DNA from 3 places in the Streptococcus parauberis NCFD 2020 genome. Region 2 is predicted to be linked to each of the others. Evidence: predicted binding sites of a transcription regulator. Region 2 holds the regulator's gene; each other region holds the start of a gene.
The links. Region 2 encodes Rex, which represses fermentation and respiration genes when NADH is low (regulators of the CRP and FNR family bind a similar motif). Its sites were predicted from a motif close to TTGTGAANTANTTCACAA; they were not measured.

Region 1 (3,287 bases), 460 kb from region 2:
TTTCTGGATCCGCTAAATAGAAATCAATTTTAGCTCGTTTTGAAACCTTTGCTTCAGGATAATCGACATATCCTGCTAAATCCTTAACTAACTGCTTCATTTCTTTAGTACTGATTTTAGGACTGCGTGTAAATGAAACAACATCTTTTATATCATTTGAAACAAGAATTTTCCCATCTCGATCAAATATCTTTCCCCTTGGATTAGAGGTCTTTATATTATAAACCGTGGATGATTTTAATTTTGCATCATAAAATGCTTTATTTTGAATTTGCATTACTGCCAAACGGAGTATCAATGCAGTGAATAATAGAACAATAATTAGAAAAAGGATGTGAATTCGGTTGGTAATACTAGCTGTTTTTTTTGATATTGTTTTCGATTCAAATTTTTCTTTGATGACCAAAACCTCCTTTTTACTATCTTTATTATTTTAACATAAATTGATAAAAATAAGACCGAGAATAAATTCTCGGCCAAAAATTTTTTTAGGGCACCTTGGTTAATCATTATGTTTATGGGTAAAAGCAAAATAGTAAAATAAACTAACAAAAACGGCTCCACCTATTATATTTCCTAAATAAACAAAAGAAAAATTTTGGATAAACTCAAGCCAGGTTGCACCTTTTTCAAAGATTGCAGCAGGGATGACAAAGGCGTTAGCGACGCTATGTTGGAAACCTAAAGCAACGAATGTCATAACAGGGAACCAGATTCCTAAAATTTTGCCAGAGGCATCTTCAGCGCCATAATTGAGCCACAATGCCAAACCAACAAACCAATTACAGCCAATTCCAGAAACAAAGGCTTGTAGCGGGCTAGCAGCGATTTTCGCATGTGCTACTTCGATTACTTCTTCTTTAAAAATTCCTGTCGACGTTAAACCTAAAAAGTGACCAAAAACAAAGGCTACAAAAAAGGCGCCAATCAAATTAAAAATGGTAATGACTAACCAGTTTTTAAGCAGGTCAGAAATGCTGATTTTCTTCGAAAAGAAAGTAGCTGACACGGCCATCATATTTCCAGTAATTAATTCTCCACCAGCCATTAAAATGATAATCAAACCAATTGGAAAAGCACATGCTCCCAGGATACTCGAAAAACTACCAAATGCTTCTAAACCACTGGCTGCAATCCGTACGTAAAGTAAGTAGCCTAAGCTGATCATTGCTCCACCGATGAAACCTAAAATAGCTTTTGCTAAAAATGGTTTTTCGATTTTATGATGGCCTGTTTCAATTGTTGCCGCTAATATCATATCTGGACTTTTCATATTATCTCCTATTGTTACAACACTCACAAATGCATAAACTAATATACCAGTTAAATAAAAAAAATGCAAGCCCTTCCAGAAAGAAACTTACACTTTTTATATTATAATGGTTTAATATTAAGTCCGATTCTAGTAAGTATGATATTCCAAAGACTAAGAGCCAAGTAGAAATCAACTAAGCCATGTACTATAGTGCCCAATCCCACCAATGAAAAGATTGACCAGATATAACCAACATCAGGAGATTGTCCACTTGTAAATAAGAGTACAACGAGAAACTCTCCTAGCCCATGGATGATATTAATAAATAAGGCGAATGGCAAAGCTTTTATGGGTGATGAGATTTGTGATTGATGATTTCGAATGTAAAAGGCAGCAATCAAAGTGAAGAAAATCTGTGAAAAAGCTCTAAGAACAATTACAAAGGGAAATCCTGCTAGAAAAAATCCTAATGTTGTCCCCAGACTTACAAAGATTGCTACTGCTGGTGAAATAAAAATTGCTAAAAATAATGGGACATGACTGGCTAAGGTGTAAGATGCAGGACCAATAATTATTTTAACTGGCATAATCATTGGAATCAAAATCCCAAATGCTACTAAAATTGATGAATAGGCAATTGTTTGTGTTGATTTATTAGTCATAAAATCTCCTTTTTATCATATTATAAAGCAAAAACCATACAGGTGTCAAGACACCTGTATGGTTTTATTTATTGATATAAAGAATGTTTCTATGCGCTAACTTTTTTTTAATCATTTCAAATTGCTCTTGACTTGGGCAAGAAATAAGATGACTATGCAGTCCATTAGTTAAACTAGATAGTAATTCAGCTTGTTCATGATTTACCTTATATATAAAGTCTATAATATCTTCTTTAGATTTAATATTCAATGACGCAACTAACATGCCATAGATAGGGTGTTCTACTTCAACTGTCGAGACAACTCCTCCATGAGAAATAATGATATCCAATTCATCTTCAGTCATTTCAATGCTATGTTGACAAACAATTCTACCAGTAAAATTACTATTAGTTAGCAGTTGATTCATCTGATAACCTCTTGGTGTAGATAATATATCAACTTGTGAAGCCCTCAAAATAGCAATATCACCCACTATAATTTGTCGACTGACACCAAATTCCTCAGCAAGATAGCTTGCCGATAAGGCCGTAACACTTTTTTCAAGCATACCTAAAATCTGTTGTCTACGTTCTTTGGCTTTCATTGGATTACCTCGCTTTCCCATTATCATCATACCATAAATCAATTTGAGTTTAAATCAAAATAAAAAACCAAGCCTGGCTTGGTTTTTACGATATTATTTACCTAAATAGTATTCAGCAGTAATATTTAATTTCTCATCTAATTCAAAAACTAATGGTGGGAAGTTTGGAATTTCAACATTCATAATTTCATCATCAGATAAGCCTTTAATATGCTTAACAATGGCACGAATTGAGTTACCATGTGCTCCTACGAAAACATTTTTACCTTCTAATAAAGTTGGTGCAATTGTTTCTTCCCAGAAAGGTAATGCACGTTCTAAAGTGATTTTTAAGTTTTCTGCATCAGGAATCAATGCAGGATCAACGTCAGCATAACGACGATCAGTATGTGCTGAGTATTGGTCATCTTTAGGCATTGCTGGAGGCAATACATCATAAGAACGACGCCAGATATGAACTTGTTCGTCACCAAATTCTTCAGCTGCTTCTGCTTTATTTTTACCAGTAAGAGCACCATAGTGACGCTCATTTAAACGCCAAGATTTTTCAACTGGTAACCAAAGTTGATCAGAATACTCAAGTGCTAAATTTGTTGTTTTGATAGCACGCGTTAAAACTGAAGTATAAGCTTTATCAAAAGTAATTCCTGCTTCTTTAATTAATTTACCAGCATCAATAGCTTGTTGTGTACCTTTTTCTGAAAGATCAACGTCAGCCCATCCTGTAAAGAGGTTAGCTTTGTTCCATTCTGACTCACCGTGGCGAGCGAAAACCAATTTTACC
Region 2 (3,287 bases):
AGACTGGCCAATAAGACTTTAAGGGAATGTCGTCAAGAGATTGCCAATTTACTCGATGTTCCAAGTCGTCAATTAATTTATACCTCAGGTGGTACTGAAAGTAATAACACGGCGATTAAAGGCTATGCATTAGCTCACCAAGATAAAGGTAAGCATATTATCACTACTGCCATTGAACATCATTCTGTTCTTCATACCATGGACTATCTTGAAAAGCGTTTTGGCTTTGAGATTACGTACCTAGAAGCAAAAGATGGGATTATCTCACTAGATGAATTTCAAAAAGCTCTGCGTCCAGACACTATTTTAGTTAGCATGATGTCAGCTAATAATGAAACTGGTGATCTTCTCCCAATTGCTGAAGTTGGTGACATCCTCAAAGATCACCAAGCCGTTTTTCATGTTGATGCTGTTCAAACCATGGGAAAAGTGCAACTATTCCCAAAAAATCTTGGAATTAATATGATGTCGGCTTCTGCCCATAAATTCCATGGACCAAAAGGAGTTGGTTTCCTTTATCAAGATGATGTTCTTTTTGATCCACTTCTACATGGCGGTGATCAGGAAGAAAAGAGACGCTCAAGTACTGAAAATTTAATTGGAATCGTTGGAATGACAAAAGCTCTTACTGATGCTTATCAAATGATGTCTGAAAATTATCAGCATGTTGAGCAACTTAAGGAACATCTTTTGGAACAATTGCAGGGCACTGCTTTTTATCTTAATAAGGGCAACAAATCCTTACCACATGTCATTAATCTGGGCTTTCCCGGACAAGTTAATGCCTTGCTATTAACCCGCCTAGATCTGTCAGGAGTAGCAGTCTCAACTGGCTCTGCTTGTACTGCAGGAACGGTGGAACCAAGTCACGTTTTGGAAAGTTATTATGGGAAAGATGCTCATCAACTAATTGAATCACTTAGGATCAGTTTTTCAGACCAAAACACCATTGAGGAAGTTGATTTTCTAGTAGATGAAATAAAAAAAATAATAGGAGAATAGAATGGCTTTTGAAAAAGAAATTGCCTTAAAGGATTGCAAATATACTTATATCATCAGTCCAAAAGTAAAGAAATATACATTGCGTGATACAACTTTTAGTGAAACTAAAATTGGCCACTATGAATTAACTCGACTGTTAGAGGAAGTTCCAAATTCCGGTGAAGGTTTTCCTTTAAAAATCACAATCAATAAAGATTTAAGCTCTTTTAAATTAACTATCACAGACAAATCTGCTCTTCGTTTGGTCAACATCTTTAAGTCAGAAGATAACAAAATTATTCAAGATAAATTTTACTTTTTAATGGATAGTTTGGTAGAACGAGATATTTTTATCAAACAAGAAAATTAAGATTCTATAAGGAGAAATTAATGATTAAAGTCAGTTTTTTTAATGAAAGTAAACAAGAAAAAACAGTTTTATTTTCAGATTTTAAGGAATTTGAACGGGCTCAAGTCTCTTGTGATATTTCAACCCCTGATTACCATCCAGTTATTTCTGTAACTGTAGACGGACAAGAATTAAATTATCAGGGAACTTATGGAGACCTTTATTTTTATCTGCTTAAACGAAATGAAAAATAATAGTTTCACCAATTTTGATTTAACATGTCAAAATTGGTTTTTTTATACATATTTTATAAAATTTTTTAATTTTTACTGTATTTCAAATTTTAACGTTGCAATTTTCACAAAGTATTTGTTACAATAGTAACAGAATTATATCAGTCTATTATATTAAAGGAGCTACTACCGTGGTTATCGACAAATCTATTCCAAAAGCGACTGCAAAACGCTTATCCCTCTACTACCGAATATTTAAAAGATTTCATGCTGATCTAGTTGAAAAGGCGAGTTCAAAACAAATTGCAGATGCTATGGGTATCGACTCAGCAACTGTTCGTCGTGATTTCTCATATTTTGGTGAATTAGGCCGTCGTGGATTTGGCTATGATGTTACAAAATTAATGAACTTCTTCGCCGACCTACTTAATGACCACTCAACGACAAATGTCATCATTGTAGGGGTAGGTAATATCGGTCGGGCTTTACTACACTACCGTTTCCATGATCGCAATAAAATGCAAATTGCCATGGGCTTTGATACTGATGATAATCCAATTGTTGGAACATCAACTTCAGATGGTATTCCTATTTATGGTATTTCATCAATTAAAGAGCAGCTTAAAAACACAGAGATTGAAACTGCAATCCTAACTGTTCAAAGTGATCATGCACAAGAGGTTGCGGACCAACTTATTGCTTCAGGAATAAGAGGTATTCTTTGCTTCTCTCCAGTTCACTTAAATGTTCCTAAAGGAATTATTGTACAGTATGTGGACCTAACTAGTGAATTACAAACTTTACTTTACTTTATGAATCAAAACGATACATTATAGGAGTAAGTAAGACTAAGCCAATTATTGGCATTTCTGCCAATCAACGACTAAATACTGCTTTAGATGACCTGCCTTGGACCTATGCCTATGCAGGTTTTTTTGATGCAGTAATTAAATCAGACGCCATTCCACTACTTCTCCCTATTGGTGATGAGGAATTTGCTCAACGCTATGTCTCCCTTATAGACAAAATTATCTTAATAGGTGGTCAAAATGTAGATCCTTCTTTTTACAAAGAAGAAAAAAATGCCTTCAATGATGATTTCTTATATGAAAGAGATATCTATGAAATTGCCTTAATCAAAGAAGCTTTGAAGCAAGGTAAACCAATTTTTGGAATCTGTCGTGGCATGCAATTAATGAATGTTATCCTTGGTGGCACACTTAATCAAAATATACTAAATCATTGGCAAAATGGACCATCCGATTCTCAATACCACGAAATGGTAACTAAAAAGCACTCTTTTTTACAGGATATTTATTGTGAAAAAGCTTTGATTAATTCATTTCATCACCAAAGTATTAAAGAACTTGGTAGAGGTCTGGAGATCATTGCTATCAGACCCGAGACATAATACTGTAGAGGCTGTTATTTCAAGCAATCCAAAACTTAATTTCATTGGTGTTCAATGGCATCCTGAGCTACTTCAACAAAAATCAGATACTGATGTTCAGTTATTTAGTTATTTTATTAATACTTATTAATACTTATTAAAAAATTTGTGTATTTTCTCTGAAACTATAATATGTTTTCTTTCCAACGATGATGTGATCCAAACAGGTTATTCCAATTTGGTCGCATGATTGTTTTATTTTTTCAGTGAAATGAAAATCATTTTCACTTGGGTTCGTTAATCCAGAAGGATGATTATGGACAACAATTAAACT
Region 3 (3,287 bases), 1.4 Mb from region 2:
TAACCGCAAATGGTGTTACTTCTGAACCTGTACCTGAAGTTGTTGGAATAGCAATGAATTTTGTTTTCTTGCCAAGTTCAGGGAATTTGAAGGCACGTTTACGGATATCCATGAATTTTTGAACAAGGTCACGGAAATCGACTTCTGGTTGTTCATAGAAGAGCCACATAACTTTGGCAGCATCCATAGGTGAACCACCACCAAGTGCAATAATAGTATCCGGTTTGAAGGCACGCATTAATTCAGTACCTTTATTTACTGTTGAAATATCTGGATCTGGTTCAACATCTGAGAAGATTTGATAAACAACTTTATTACGACGTAAGTCAAGTTGTTCAATAACTCTATTCAAGAAGCCTAACTCAACCATCGCATGGTCAGTAACGATCATGACACGTTCAACGTCACGAGCTTTTTGTAAGTATTGAATAGAGTCGCGTTCGAAGTATGTTTTTGAAGGAACCTTAAACCATTGCATATTATTTCTACGTCTTCCTACTTTTTTGATATTCAAGAGGTTGATAGCACTAACATTATCACCTACAGAGTTACGTCCATATGAACCACATCCAAGTGTTAATGATGGAATGAAGGCATTGTAAACGTCACCAATACCACCAAAAGTTGAAGGTGAATTCCAAATGATACGCATAGCTTTCATTTCAGTACCGAAACGTTTAGCTAAAGCTTCGTCTGCTGTATGAATAGCTGCAGAGTGACCAAGTCCATTGAACTCTACCATTTGGCGAGCTTTTTTAAGACCATCTTCTGTAGAATCAGATTTAAGAACTGCAATAACTGGAGAAAGTTTTTCACGAGTAAGTGGTTCTTTAACCCCAACTTCAGCACATTCAGCAGCCAGGATGTTTGTGCCTTCTGGAACTTTGAAGCCAGCTTGTTCAGCAATCCACGTAGCTGGTTTACCAACGATGTCAGCATTTAATTTTGCACCAGCACAGTTTTTGCTGTTTGCTTTTGCACCAAAACAGAATTCTTCAAGAAGAGCTTTTTCTTTTTTGTTTACAAAGTAAGTTCTGTATGATTTAAATTCTTCAACAAATTGATCATAAACTTCTTTATCGATAATAACTGCTTGTTCAGAAGCACAAACCATACCATTATCAAATGATTTAGACATAACAATGTCATGTGCTGCTTGACGGATATTTGCTGTTTTTTCAACATAAGCAGGTACATTACCAGCTCCTACACCAAGGGCAGGTTTACCACATGAATATGCTGCACGAACCATTGCATTACCACCAGTTGCAAGAATAGTTGCAATACCATCGTGATTCATCAAAGCGCCAGTAGCTTCCATAGAAGGTTTTGAAATCCATTGGATACAATTCTCAGGAGCTCCTGCAGCAATCGCAGCGTCACGAACGATTTGTGCTGCGTGTGCTGAAGATTCTTGAGCCGATGGGTGGAAACCAAAGACAATTGGATTACGTGTTTTCAAAGCAATCAAAGATTTAAAGATAGCTGTTGAAGTTGGGTTTGTTGTTGGTGTAACACCACAGATAACACCAACTGGTTCAGCAATCATAGTCAAACCTGTAACATCATCTTCTTCAATAATTCCAACTGTTTTTGTATGACGCATGTTGTTAACAACGTGTTCACAAGCAAATAAGTTTTTAGTCGCTTTATCTTCAAAAACACCACGACCAGTTTCTTCAAAAGCATGCATTGCTAAGATACCGTGAGCATCTAAAGCAGCAACTGAAGCTTTAGCAACAATATAGTCTACTTGCTCTTGATTTAATTTACGGAATTCTTCTAAGGCACCGAGACCTTTTTGGACAAGCTCATCAACGTGTGCTTGTGCATCTGCTAATTTTTGTTCCGGTGTCATTTTTTGTTCAACCATTCTATTCTCCTCTAGAAATCTTGTTTGTTAAAAGTTTCACAATTTATTTACAAAATTATTATATCATAAATCTTCACTTTGTAAATAGTTTCACAAATTTTTTGTGAAGTTTTTTTCAAACTTTTTTATATGTACACAAAAAAAGACCCATTCAGGTCTTATTTTGCTTCTTTTTTGGCTACACGTTCAATTGCATCTTTAATAGTTGTTACATAAAGATCAGCCCCTTTAGTGTCTGCATCACTGTAGTGAACGCCATCAGTACCTTCCCAGATATCTGGTGTGGCAACAGCTACTTTGTACCAATCAGCAATACTAACAAAAGAGTATTTCTTGGCAAGTGTGAGTTCATAATTACGGACTTCAGCAATTTGTGCTAAATTTTGCGAATTATAAGGAGTGACAATTACTAAACGGTGACCCTTTGGAAGATCTTTGATAAAACTTTGTAAATCCGTTTTATAATTATCTAAAGAGTTAACCCCAACGGCCAAAACGATTGTTTTGGATAAAGTCTCAGACGATTTACGATTGTCGTAAATTTCAAAAGCTTGGCTAAAGTTTCTGCTTACTGCGGCATCAAGCTGTGCTGATGGCATAATTTTTGAGAAAGCGGCACTTGATCTAAGGGCAACAGAGTCCCCTATAATGCTAACATCACTCAAGGCGTTGGCATCTCCAGCTGCAAGAGTATGCGTCCGGTTCAAGCTATTTTGACTTTGCTGTAAAGCACCAACTGTGAGCTCAGTCTCAAACTTGCCAACTTTTGGCGCAGCTATACTACGACCAACCATTAATAACAGTAAAGCAAGTCCAGCTAAAGCAAACCATTTTGTATATTTCTCTAGATCAAGACTAAGGCCAAAAAGATTAGGCTTTTTACCAACAAGTAAAGGTTCGAGGATGTAATAAGAAAGGGTTGAGAAGAGGACTGAGAAAATCAGTGTTAAAATCACAGCAAACCAGTTAGGCACTAATTGGCTAAAAATGATATAGAACGGCCAATGGAAAAGATACATTCCATAACTGATATCTGCAATATAAGTAATGATAAACGGTTCTTCAATAGTCGGTGTTTGGTCATTTAAGACACGCGCCGCATAAACCATCACAGCAGTAAACAAACTTGCTAAAACAAAGCCAAACAAGTAAGTTATGATATTGTTAAAGTCTAAGGACAAGGTCAAGAGCAACAAGAGGGCAAATGCTCCAGCCATAAAACCAATAACAAATTTCATTGGCCATAATTTAACATTTTTTTGGAAGCGGACAGTTGTATCTCTAATTCCAGAAATGGTCGCAAACATGGCACCAATAAAGAATGGAAAGACATGTGCAATACTTGAGAAATAAATCAATGAGAAATTAGAAACAAAGAATGCTCTAATAAACATTGTTAAGAAACTGATGATAA

Region 1: the regulator Rex is predicted to act here: its motif matches at 1,285-1,302, upstream of SPB_RS04665 (formate/nitrite transporter family protein).
Region 3: the regulator Rex is predicted to act here: its motif matches at 1,898-1,915, upstream of adhE (bifunctional acetaldehyde-CoA/alcohol dehydrogenase).

Annotation. Positions count from the first base shown of each region.
Region 1 is NZ_AEUT02000001.1:931,472-934,758, forward strand. Features, by position in the region: gene pbp2b (penicillin-binding protein PBP2B) at 1-406, opposite strand, end outside; gene SPB_RS04665 (formate/nitrite transporter family protein) at 503-1,273, opposite strand; gene SPB_RS04670 (hypothetical protein) at 1,375-1,917, opposite strand; gene SPB_RS04675 (transcription repressor NadR) at 1,982-2,503, opposite strand; gene SPB_RS04680 (phosphoglycerate mutase) at 2,597-3,287, opposite strand, start outside.
Region 2 is NZ_AEUT02000001.1:474,482-477,768, reverse strand. Features, by position in the region: gene SPB_RS02360 (cysteine desulfurase family protein) at 1-1,002, shown strand, start outside; gene SPB_RS02355 (DUF1831 domain-containing protein) at 1,004-1,351, shown strand; gene SPB_RS02350 (DUF4649 family protein) at 1,372-1,584, shown strand; gene SPB_RS02345 (redox-sensing transcriptional repressor Rex) at 1,755-2,399, shown strand; partial or broken gene SPB_RS10985 (gamma-glutamyl-gamma-aminobutyrate hydrolase family protein) at 2,396-3,104, shown strand; gene radC (RadC family protein) at 3,111-3,287, opposite strand, start outside.
Region 3 is NZ_AEUT02000001.1:1,915,208-1,918,494, forward strand. Features, by position in the region: gene adhE (bifunctional acetaldehyde-CoA/alcohol dehydrogenase) at 1-1,873, opposite strand, end outside; gene SPB_RS09645 (acyltransferase family protein) at 2,032-3,287, opposite strand, start outside.